One region of the Massilia sp. 9096 genome, then DNA from elsewhere that is predicted to be linked to it. Evidence: predicted binding sites of a transcription regulator. Region 1 holds the regulator's gene; the other holds the start of a gene.
What was found. The regulator sigma-54, encoded in region 1, starts transcription at its own class of promoters, with help from an activator protein. The targets are predictions, from matches to a motif close to TGGCANGNAANCTGCTTT.
Positions count from the first base shown of each region.

Region 2: FA90_RS04790 (PEP-CTERM sorting domain-containing protein) is a predicted target of sigma-54. The motif match lies at 1,541-1,558, and genes of this name have one in related genera.

Region 1 covers NZ_JQNN01000001.1:4,874,681-4,878,085, reverse strand. The annotation lists gene FA90_RS21185 (enoyl-CoA hydratase/isomerase family protein) at 1-232, opposite strand, end outside; gene hpf (ribosome hibernation-promoting factor, HPF/YfiA family) at 317-676, opposite strand; gene FA90_RS21175 (RNA polymerase factor sigma-54) at 740-2,230, opposite strand; gene lptB (LPS export ABC transporter ATP-binding protein) at 2,233-3,000, opposite strand; gene lptA (lipopolysaccharide transport periplasmic protein LptA) at 3,006-3,405, opposite strand, start outside.
Region 2 covers NZ_JQNN01000001.1:1,094,887-1,098,291, forward strand. The annotation lists gene FA90_RS04785 (response regulator) at 1-1,098, opposite strand, end outside; partial or broken gene FA90_RS27125 (hypothetical protein) at 1,220-1,431, opposite strand; gene FA90_RS04790 (PEP-CTERM sorting domain-containing protein) at 1,602-2,126, shown strand; partial or broken gene FA90_RS04795 (phosphoglycerate mutase family protein) at 2,272-2,565, opposite strand; gene FA90_RS04800 (GspE/PulE family protein) at 2,757-3,405, shown strand, end outside.

The DNA of each region.
Region 1 (3,405 bases):
CTTCGTAAAAGAAGCGGATGTCGCCGCCCGCGCACAGCGCTTTTTCGCTGCTGCTGGCGATGACGACCGCATCGACCGCAGGATCGTCGCGCCAGAGCAGCAGGGTCTGCGTCAGCGCACGCACCATGTCGAGCGACAGCGAATTGAGGGCCTTGGGCCGGTCGAGGGTAAAGGTGCCGGTGCCGTTGGCAATGCGGGTCTGCACGTGTTCGCGGGTAGCGTCTGCGCTCATGATGTCGGAGATGGTTGATCTAGCCGCATCATAAAACGAAAAGGGCGCCAGTGCGCCCTTCGTCATGCTGTGCTGCGGACGGCGTCAGGCCGTGGCGGCTGCACTGTCTCCTTCATCCAGCATGCGCTTGTGTCCGGTGTGACTATGATTCTGCAGCATCTGCTTGTATTTGACGACCTGCCTGTCCAGGCGGTCCATCAGCATGTCGATCGCGGCGTACAGGTCGTGCGCGGCGCTGGCGATATGCAGGATCTTTCCCGCCACCCGCAGATTGATCTCGGCCTTTTGGCGTTTGTCTTTTTCGGTGAGATTGTCGATGCAGAGGATGACGTGGGAATCGATCACTTGATCGAAATGGCGGGTGATGCGTTCGAGCTTGTTCTGTACGTATTCACGGATGGCTGGGGTGACATCGAGGTGATGGCCGCTGATGGTGAGATTCATACACACACTCCTTTGAAGATACGCTGCCGCAAGCGTGCGCAGGAGCGCAACAGGCAGCGTTTGTTACAAGGATTTGCGAAGGCTAACGGGCGGGATCTTGAGCGCCTCACGGTATTTGGCGACCGTGCGCCGCGCAATGACCATTCCCTGTTCCCCTAGCATCTCCGCGATCTTGCTGTCGGATAAAGGGTTCTTGGGGTCTTCTGCTCCTGTGAGTTGTACGATGAGAGCCCGGATGGCCGTCGATGATGCTTCGCCTCCCGCCTCGGTGGCAACGTGGCTCCCGAAGAAATACTTCAGCTCGAACATGCCGTGCGGGGTCAGCATGTATTTCTGCGTTGTGACGCGAGAAATTGTGCTCTCGTGTAAACCTAGTGTATCAGCTATCTCGCGTAAAACAAGGGGCCGCATGGCAACCGCGCCGTGCGAGAAAAAGTTGCGCTGCCGTTCGACGATGGCCTGGGCCACGCGCAGGATCGTGTCGAAACGCTGGCGCATGTTCTTGATGAGCCACTTGGCTTCCTGCAGCTGCGCGCTCATCTGGGTCTCGGATTTGCCCTGCTTGAGCGCCTGCGCATACAGGCTGTTCACGCGCAGGCGCGGCATCACTTCGGGATTCAATTGCACGCTCCAGCCATCCTTGGCGCGGCGCACGATCACGTCCGGCACCACGAAGTCCGACACGTCCGAAGCGAACGCGGCGCCCGGGTGCGGGTTGCAGCGGCGGATCACGGCCTGGGCTTCGCGCAGGTCCTCGTCGTCGCAGTCGAGCGCCTTTTTCAGCTTGTTGAATTCGCGCTGGGCGAACCAGCTCAGGTAGCGCTCGACGATGACCAGGGCCATGCGCCGCGTCACCAGCGGCACGCCCGGCATGCGGCGGATCTGCAGCGCCAGGCACTCGGCGGCGCTGCGCGCGCCCACGCCCGCCGGGTCGAGGCTCTGCACCATCGACAGCGCGGTGCGCAGTTCGTCGAACTCGATCTCGAGCTCTTCCGGCAGGCGCGCGTGGATGTCGTCCAGCGATTCCTCGAGGTAGCCGTTGTCGTCGAGCGCGTCGACGATCAGCTCGACCAGGGCGCAGTCGCGCGCCGCGGCGCAGGTCATGCGCACCTGCTCCATCAGGTGTTCGCGCAGCGAGACCGGGCTGGCCTCGAGCTGCGGACGGCCATCCTCTTCCTCGCCGCCGCCGCTCGACCGGCCGCCCTCGCCCCAGTCGCCGTCGTGCTCGGCGGCGTGCACGTCGTCGCCGCCTTCGTGGCCCTCGCCCTCGGCGTTCGCGGCCGGCGCGCTGTGCTCGTCGCTGCCGTTGGCGTTGGCCGGGCTGGGAGCCTCGCCCGGCGTGGCCGGGGCGTTGTTGATGGCGCCGTCGCCCAGCAGGCGCACCGAGCGGTCGAGCGGATCGTCGAGCCGTTCGAGCAGCGGATTATCACTCAGGACCTGCTCGATTTCCTGGTGCAGCTCGAGAGTGGACAGCTGCAGCAGGCGGATCGACTGCTGGAGTTGCGGCGTGAGCGCAAGATGCTGTGATGTCTTGAGTTGCAGCGTCTGTTTCATAACTACATTCTGAAGTGTTCACCCAGATACACGCGGCGTACCGATTCGTCGGCGATGATGTCGTCGGGCCGGCCGGAGGCCAGCACCGCACCCTGGTTGATGATGTAGGCGCGGTCGCAGATGCCGAGCGTCTCGCGCACGTTGTGGTCGGTGATCAGCACGCCGATCCCGCGCTCCTTCAGGAAGCGCACGATGCGCTGGATCTCGATCACGGCGATCGGGTCCACGCCCGCGAACGGCTCGTCCAGCAGCACGAAGCGCGGATCGGTCGCGAGCGCGCGCGCGATCTCGACGCGGCGCCGTTCGCCGCCCGACAGCGACAGCGCCGGGTTCTGGCGCAGCTTGTCGATCTGCAGCTCGCCCAGCAGCTGGTCGAGGCGCTCGTTGATGCGCGCCTTGGACAGCGGCTTGCCGTTCTCGCGCTGCAGCTCGAGCACCGCGCGGATGTTTTCCTCGACCGTCAGGCGGCGGAACACCGAGGCTTCCTGCGGCAGGTAGGACAGGCCCATCAGCGCGCGCCGGTGGATCGGCAGGCTGCTGATGTCGGCGCCGTTGACTTCGATGGTGCCGGCGTCCGACGGCACCAGGCCGACGATCATGTAGAACGACGTGGTCTTGCCGGCGCCGTTCGGGCCGAGCAGGCCGACCACCTCGCCGCACGCGACTTCGAGCGAAACGTCGCGCACCACCAGGCGCTTGCCGTAGCTTTTCTGGAGACCCTTGACGACCAGGGTGCTGCCGCACGCGATCGCGGCTGCGTCGTTGCGCACCTCCATCACTTGTTCCCTGCCGCTGCCGGTTGCGCCGCGGCGGGGGTGGCGGCCGGTGTGGCCGCGGGTGCGGCAGATGGGGCGCCAGGCGCCGCCGCCGGTGCGGGCGCTGCAGCGCCGGCCGGTGCGCGGTGCGGCTGCAGCGTCATGCTGCCGCGGCCATTGCCGACCTTGTTCTCGCCGTTGGCGTCGTTGCGGCCGACCAGGACTTCCTTGCGGTTGTCGTACGAGATGAATTCGCTGTCCATCTCCTGCGTTACTTTCGTGCCGTCGAGCTGCTTGATGACGGCCTTCGAGAACAGCTTGACCAGGTCGTTGCGCTCGTCGTACTCGATGCGCTGGGCCTGGCCTTCGTCCCACATGTTGGGGCCGTCGTCGCGGTGCTGGCGGAAGGTGGCCAGCTTG
Region 2 (3,405 bases), 3.8 Mb from region 1:
GGTGCGCTCGGCCACCAGCGCTTCCAGGCCGGCGCGGTACTGCTGCAGCTCGCCTTCGACCTGGCGCAGCGCGGCGGCCACCGATGCCGCTTCGCGGATCGCCAGCGGCGGAATCGCCAGCGCTTCGCCGCGGCCGAGCGCCGCCGCCGGCCCGGTCAGCGCGCGCACCGAACGTGCGATGCCGCCGCCGATGACCCAAGCCAGCGTCAAGCTCAGCGCCAGCATGGCGCCGATCCCGGCCAGGCTCGTGGCCGGATCGGTGCCGAGGATCTCGCGCTCGGCGTGGTAGGGGTAGCCGATCGTCACCGCCCAGCCGTGCCCCAGCGTGCGCGCGTAGGCGATGTAGACGCGCCCGGCGTCGCGCCCGAGCAGCGCGACCTGGCCGAGGTCGGCGTGGGCCAGCGCCTGCGCCAGTTCGGGACGGATCGGCATGCCGATCCCCCGTTCGGCTGGGCCGCTGCGGGCCACCAGGCGCTGGTGGTTGTCGAAGATGCGTGCATTCCAGCTCTCAGGCAGTTGCTGGCCTGCCAGCAGCGCGTTCAGCCGCTGCGGGCGCAATTCGACCGAGAGCGCATAGGCCACCCGGCCGTCGCGCCAGACCGGCACCGTGATCGAGGCCAGCCACGGCTGGCCGGGGCTGGCGCGGTGCAGGCCCGAGGTCACGGCATTGCCGGAGGCGAACACGGCGCGCACGTCGGCCTCGTTGCCGTTATCCGGCGGCGCGGCGCCGAGCGGATGACGGGCGTCGAGCAGGGCGCGGCCGTCGGCGCCGCTCAGCTCGAAGCCGGCGACCGGGAATTCGGGCCGCAGCAGGCGGCGTGCGGCCATTTGGAAAGCGGCCAGGTCGCCGGTCGCCAGGCTGCTCTGGTTGGCCAGCACGCGCGCGGCGGTGGCCGCGCTGTCCAGGTCGCGGTCGACCGCGGCCGCGAGCGCACGCACGATCATGTCCGCGTCCTGGGCGATGTGGGCCCGCTCGCGCCGGTCGGCGTCGTGGGCGAAAGCGAGGTAGCCGGCCACGATCGGCGCGGCGCAGGCCAGCACCAGGATGATCAGCTTGGAACGGATGGAGGGTAAAGAACGACCTTGTGAAAACAGCAATGCACAGCTCCGCGGATGCGCGCGGAGCCGATGCGCCGCCGGGAGACATGGTAGCCGAGCGGCCCGGCGGCGGCAAACGCACGCGCTCAAGCGGACCGGCGCGGCCCGGCGCGGCGCGGCGTCAGGCGTACTTGCCCAGCTCCAGCTTCGCGATGGCGTTGCGGTGCACCTCGTCCGGGCCGTCGGCCAATGCCATCTCGGCCATCGGGCGGGCGGCCTTGCCGTTTTCCAGCGCCTGCGCGTTGCTGGCGGTGCCGTCGACGTAGCGCTTCATGATGCCTGCATGATGCCGGCCAGGCGGAACAGGTCGTAGGCCAGATAGAAGTTCATGTCCTCGGCGCGCAGCTGCACTGGCCGCCCCTGATGTCGGAAATATTTACAAACACCGGGCTCGTGATTCGGGAAAATCGGCAAGTCCTTGTTCGAGAAGCGAAAAAATTCCTGGCTCGATTCCTGCGTCAGGGTTTGCGCAAGCAAGGCCACTCTCGACAGATGGGATCCCCATGAAAACCACCATTGCCGCATTTGCCGTCGCCGCCAGCCTTCTGTGCCCTGCAGTCGCCAGCGCCAGGATCCTCGAGGTCAGTTTCACTGCAAGCCAGTTCAGCGCCAGAGACGGGGCTGCCGCGCCACAAGATCCGGTCGCAGGATCGATCTTGTTTACCACGCCATTGGAGGACAACGCCTTGCCCGTGGTCCTGGCGATCGACCTGACCATCGGCGGCCACACCTACGCGGTCGACGACATCCTCGCCGGGCCGCGCGGCGGCGGCTATGCATTCGGCGCCAAGGCGTCCGGTCTGGACGACCTCATGATCGGCAGCGACGATTTCTATCTCTACTTCCTGGGCCGCGGCCAGGGCTTCGGGTATTCGACGGCGGGCTCGAACGACTCCTGGACCACCCGCATCATCAGCACGAGCACCGAGGAAATCGCCAGCGTCCCCGAGCCGGGCAGCCTGGCGCTGCTGCTGATCGGCGCGGGCGCGGGCGCTGCCGCGACGCTGCGGCGCCGGCGCAGCGCTTGAGCGTCCACCGCGCGGGCGGCCGAACATGTGGAAACAAGAGTGACAAGCCGCAGGACGCAGCGGCAGCGCCTCACATCCCGCGCCCGCGCCGGTACTGCTCGAACAGCAGCTCCATGGTCGTGCTGCGCGCTCCCGGCTGCAGCACGCCGCGGATTTCCTGCAGCTCGGGCCAGAGCTCGGGCTGCGCCGGCGCGGCGCCCGGCGCCAGTTGCGCCAGCACGCGCGCGGCCGTCTCGACGGTCCTGGGCAGGCCGGACACGATGACGCGCTCGAACGCCACGCCCGCTTCGCGGAATGCCAGACCGGCGCCGTCGGCCTGGGCGCGGCCGTCCTCGTTGAGCGGCACACTCTCCGGCAGGCGTGGTTTGCCGTCGGTGTCGAAGTAAGTCACGCTGCCGTGGCGCATCAGGAAGATGCGGCGGCGTCGGGTGTGCGTCATGCGTCGGTCTCCTACTCGGCTGCACCAGTGGTCATTCCGACCATCTTTGTTGCTCGTCTTGCACGCTCATCACGGCAGGCTGTCGCGCCGGCGCCGCGTCTTTACGGCACTAATATGATTCCCTGAGTCAATTTAACCCTTTTCTGACATAGAATCACGGGTTGAGTCTTACAGGAAATAATAGGGGTGCTATGGCAAGGCCAGAAAAAGTCCGTCTCGGCGAAATATTGGTGCAGCAAAAGCTGCTGACGGAAGAGCAGCTGAACCAGGCGCTGGCCGACCAGAAGCGCACCGGCCGCAAGCTCGGCCGCGTGTTCGTGGAAAGCAGTTTCGTCACCGAGGAGCAGATCTCGGGCGCGCTCGCGCGCCAGCTCGGCATCCCCTACATCAATCTCAAGTTCTACAACATCAACCAGGACGTGGTGCGCCTGCTGCCCGAGACCCAGGCGCGGCGCTTCCGCGCGCTGGTGCTGGAAGACCGGGTTGAAACCGTGCTGGTGGGCGTGTCCGACCCGACCGACCTGTTTGCCTACGACGAGATCGCGCGCCTGCTGAAGAAGGGCATCGAGCTGGCCGTGGTCAACGAGACCGAGGTGCTGCAGGCGATCGACCGCATCTACCGCCGCACCGGCGAGATCACCGGCCTGGCGCGCGAACTCGAGCAGGACCTGGGCGAATCCGGCTCGATCGACTTCGGCGCGCTGGCCGCCAATCCGGGCCTGGAAGAAGCGCCCGTGGTCAAGCTGCTGCAATCGGTGTTCGACGATGCGGCCCAGGTGCGCGCCTCCGACATCCACATCGAGCCGCAGGACGGACGCCTGCAGATCCGCTTCCGCATCG